DNA from 2 places in the Sedimenticola selenatireducens genome. Region 2 is predicted to be linked to the other one. Evidence: predicted binding sites of a transcription regulator. Region 2 holds the regulator's gene; the other holds the start of a gene.
The links. The regulator FNR, encoded in region 2, switches genes on or off when oxygen is low (the NO sensors DNR and NnrR bind a similar motif). The targets are predictions, from matches to a motif close to TTGATNTANATCAA.
Positions count from the first base shown of each region.

Region 1: a site for FNR is predicted at 822-835, ahead of ACHZBF_RS09335 (HyaD/HybD family hydrogenase maturation endopeptidase). Genes of this name have one in related genera too.

Region 1 covers NZ_CAXXYC010000003.1:1,223,490-1,225,893, reverse strand. Annotated here, with positions in the region: gene ACHZBF_RS09335 (HyaD/HybD family hydrogenase maturation endopeptidase) at 898-1,383, shown strand; gene ACHZBF_RS09330 (hydrogenase expression/formation protein) at 1,626-2,009, shown strand; gene ACHZBF_RS09325 (hydrogenase small subunit) at 2,119-2,404, shown strand, end outside.
Region 2 covers NZ_CAXXYC010000003.1:201,635-204,038, reverse strand. Annotated here, with positions in the region: gene ACHZBF_RS04590 (CTP synthase) at 1-666, opposite strand, end outside; gene fnr (fumarate/nitrate reduction transcriptional regulator Fnr) at 1,030-1,788, shown strand; gene dnaQ (DNA polymerase III subunit epsilon) at 1,781-2,404, opposite strand, start outside.

The sequences.
Region 1 (2,404 bases), 1.0 Mb from region 2:
CATACTGCTTCAAGTGTAATACTTGGTTACTTCGTAGGGTGTCGCTCAATGCATAGGCACCGGGCATTTGTAAAAGAATAATCTGTTCTCATGGTCGCTCCTATATATTGTAGCTTTACTTTCCGTGTTTGGCATGAAAACACAATATGTTGTGTTTTGGTGTGTGAAGATTAGGGCTGCTCGCTACCGCTGTCAAGCCTGCTTATGGAGTATAAGATAAATCTAATAATTAATAAAAACAGTAACTTATGATTGGCTTTTGGCTTCAAGATCATGATAAGTCACGGAAAAAAAAGGAAATTCAAGAAAACACAATATATTGTGTTTTTGCTGAATTTATTCACAACAGTTAGTGGTATCGCCGGAGTGTCGCGGAGTATCCACCTGCGCCTGCACCCTGTATGGGCAGGCTCAGGTGGTCTTACTGAAGTGTTGAGCCGAGGATTATTTAGTTGCGTCCTCGGGTTTAGCTGTAGCAGGCTGCTGTGGAGCGGCGGGTAAATAGGGAGTGCCATAGTAGGGGTAGTAGCCGTAGGGTGCATAACCATACCCATGTCCATATGGCGGGTAACCACCATAATACGGATAGCCACCGTAGTACGGATAGCCGCCCCACGGTCCCCCGGACCACGGGCCACCCCAGCCGTCCCATGGACCCCATCCCCAAAATGCGTTTGCAGATAATGGTGCCATAGCCGCAGAGGTGGCTATGAGTGCAGCAGTAAGAACTCGACTTATCTTAATCATGTCATCCCTCCGATTAGGTCGTCTGAAAAGGAATTGTCGCAACGTTAGAATAATAGCTTTAGTCTTAGGTGGTTTTGATAGAGATCATATAGTTAGTAGTAAATAATAAATTAATATACATGTAATTAATATTTATCAGGATGACCCAAGGTGAGCAAGATAAAAACAACCCTGGTGCTGGGCGTTGGCAATAACCTGCTAACGGATGAGGGGGTGGGCATTCATGTCATCAATCGGTTACAGGAACAGTTTCCGCACAAAGAGTCTGTCACCTTTGTCGACGGCGGCACATTGAGTTTCTCACTGGCCGGATTGTTGGCTGAGCATGATCAGTTGATTGTGGTGGATGCCGCCAGGACAGGCGGCAGCCCTGGCAGTGTGGTCTGCTATGAGGGCAGTGATATGGATCGCTACCTGACGGGCAATCGGCAAAGTGTGCATGAGGTGAGTCTTACTGACTTGTTGGATATTGCCCGTCTCTCTGATCATTACCCGGAAAAACGGGCGCTGGTGGGGATTGAGCCGGGAAGCCTGGACTGGGGGGAAAAGCCTTCGGACCCGGTTGCCAAGGCGATACCATCAGCAGTGCGCATGGTGGTCGACTTGATTGACCGTTGGGGAGTCGATGGCGATTGATCGGACCAGTCTCCCGTCTGTTCCTCATACTTCTCAGCGCACTTCTGTGCGAACAGCTATGTATACTAAGTTGCTGTTATTACGCATTAAAGAATAATTTTAAAGAAAGCAAAAGGTAACGTGATCTGGGTCATCATAGATTTTTCTCAATCGGGATAGTCTTGAGACAAAGGATAAATAAGTATATGAGCGTATTCGATCAAACGGATTCTGAATCGATCCCAAGTCCAGAGATGCCTTACATGACGCACATGACACACAATACCCTGCCATTGTTGAATGAGGTACGGCATGCGTTGAAACGGCTGGTACGGACCGGTGAATCCACTATTATTGACCTGCGCGCCATCCCGTTTGGACCGGGTGATGAGGAGCATCTGCTTGACCTGTTGGGTCAGGGTGAGGTGATGGCGACCTTGGACGCCTTGGGTAAAACGACTGTCAAGGAGTCCCGCTTCAGTGGCGTCTGGATAGTGGATCATTACAATAGCGAAGCTGAGCGCATCGCGTTTCAGATCGAAGTGATTGAAATCCCGGAACTCTTGCGCGCCCAGGCAGATGACATGTATGAAAGCCTTGAAAAACTGGATACAGTGCTGGATGTCGAGATGCACAGACCGGAGTGAGAGGCAGGTGTAGAACGCATAGCAGGTGATCGCGGTGGACGATATTCGATCGTGATGAAAAGAAAAACAGAGACTCAACAGAAATCGGTATTTAGATAAGGGAGGTAACATGGCTGAAAAAAGCACCCTGGGTGACAGCCTGAGGCGTCACGGGGTTTCAAGACGCGGTTTTCTGAAGTTTTGTACTGCAACCGCCTCACTCATGGCGTTGCCGCCAACCATGGTCCCCGCCATTGCGGCGGCCCTGGAAAAGGCGAAACGCCCGTCGGTCATCTGGCTCTCTTTCCAGGAGTGCACCGGCTGCACGGAATCACTGACCCGCAGTCACTCCCCATCAGTTGAGAGTCTGATATTCGATCATATCTCCCTGGACTATCACCACACCCTGCAGGCGG
Region 2 (2,404 bases):
CTTCTTGCGTTCGGCGTCCGGAAGCGCACTCTCGCAGCGACACAGCAACAGATCCGGCTGGATACCGATGGAGCGCAGCTCCTTGACCGAGTGCTGGGTCGGTTTGGTCTTGATCTCGCCGGATGTGTGGATATAGGGAACCAGGGTCAGGTGCAGAAACAGGGCATTCTGCTTGCCGAGTTCGACACCCATCTGGCGAATCGACTCAAGAAATGGCAGGGATTCTATATCACCCACGGTACCGCCGATCTCCACCAGGGCGATATCGGCGTCGCCCGCACCCAGCCGGATACTGTCCTTCATTTCGTTGGTGATGTGAGGAATGACCTGCACGGTGCCGCCCAGGTAATCGCCACGGCGCTCCTTGCGGATAACGCTTTCGTAAATCTGGCCGGTAGTGAAATTGTTGTTGCGGCCCATGGTGGCACGAATAAAACGTTCATAATGGCCGAGATCAAGGTCGGTTTCGGCGCCATCCTCGGTAACAAACACCTCCCCGTGCTGGAAGGGACTCATGGTGCCCGGATCCACGTTGATATAGGGATCCAGCTTGATCATTGTGACTTTAAGGCCGCGCGCCTCCAGCAGTGCGGCCAACGAAGCTGAGGCAATACCCTTGCCCAGCGAGGAAACTACACCGCCCGTGATAAATACGAATTTGGTCATAGACTCTATGTCTTGTGGTGGAGGAAAAAAATCATTCAGGACGGGGTTTAATAGTACGCGAAAGCGGCTGCAGCCTCAATCAAAAGGCCGGTAAATAATTCTCCCTGAGAACCGGCTCGCAAGGAGATCACGGTATCTGCGCACCAAAACGAGGCACACACCGTTTGCGGCAATAACCCCCGACAGCATGACATCCATTCAAGCCACTGATTCGGTTCGCCGAAACCGCTGGATATCGGGTAGAAATCACCCGCTCCTCACGCCCGATCCGAGACAGCGGATTGAGACAAGATGAAAAGTAACTTGATCCAGAGCAAAGCAATCTGCAAAATGTCAGCTCCTATGGAGAAGTAAGGTTGCGCCGTGAGCGAACACAAGGTTATCTCTTTTGACAACATCAAGGTTGCCTGCAGGAACTGTAGTCTTACTTCCCTGTGCCTCCCGATGGGCCTCACCCCGGAAGATGTGGATCTGCTTGACGCCATAGTCAAGCGCAACAGACCGCTGCACCGTGGCGATCACCTGTTTCGCCAGGGCGATAAATTTCAATGCATCTATGTGGTCAAAACCGGAACGGTCAAGACTTTTGATCCGGGTGAAGACGGCAGCGAGCAGGTTCTGGGCTTCCACTTACCGGGTGAAATGATCGGTCTGGATGCAATTGAGACTGGCATTCACCACTGCTCAGCCAAAATCCTGGAGACCACCGCAGTTTGCGAAATCCCCTTCACCCTACTCGAAGAGCTGAGCAGCACCATACCCAGTCTGCAGCACCAGATGTACCGGCTGCTGAGTCGGGAGATTGGCCATGATGAGGATATGCTGACCCTACTGGGCAAGCGCAATGCCGAAGAGCGACTGGCTTCCTTCCTATTGAGTCTGTCCGGACGTTTCCAGCGGCGCGGTTTTTCTCCCTCTGACTTCTACCTCAGCATGTCCCGCCATGAAATCGGCAACTACCTCGGCCTTGCGGTAGAGACCGTCAGCCGCCTGTTTACCCGCTTCCAGGACGATGGCCTGCTGAAAGTGGAGCGAAAACATGTTCAACTGGTCGATATTGAGCGGCTGAAACAGATTCAACGCGGCGACCAGGCCGGCGTACGTGAGCAGCAGGTCACTTGACCTCGTCCCTTGCGGTACCAGCCATTTCTGCATGTTCCAGGCGCCGCCACAGACAGCCTCCACCAGCACTCTTCTCAATCAGCTCCAGTCGCTGTCCATGCGAGGCCAGCTCGTCAACGCTGGCCTGGACCACTTTCAACCGGGGTCGTGCCGGGTCCAGACGCTGAATCCGCTCACTACTGGACTCATTTTCACCACTACCCGCATCCAGTGACAGTGCCCCCTGCCCTCCGGTCATCATCAGATAAACGTCGGCCAGAATCTCCGCATCAAGCAGTGCACCGTGCAGTTCCCGGTGGCTGTTGTTGATGTCGTAGCGTTTGCACAAGGCATCCAGGCTGTTGCGCTGCCCAGGGTGCATCTTTTTCGCCATGACCAGGGTATCCACCACACTGCAGATGGTATCCAGTGACGGATGCTCGCCCGGTAACAGTCTCAGCTCGTGATTGAGAAACCCCATATCGAACGGCGCATTGTGAATAATCAGTTCCGCCCCATGAACATAGGTGACAAAATCATCCACCAGATCTGCAAACCGGGGCTTGTCCGCGAGAAACTCATTGGTGATTCCATGCACCTCGATCGCCGCCTGATCGATCTCCCGGTCGGGCTGCAG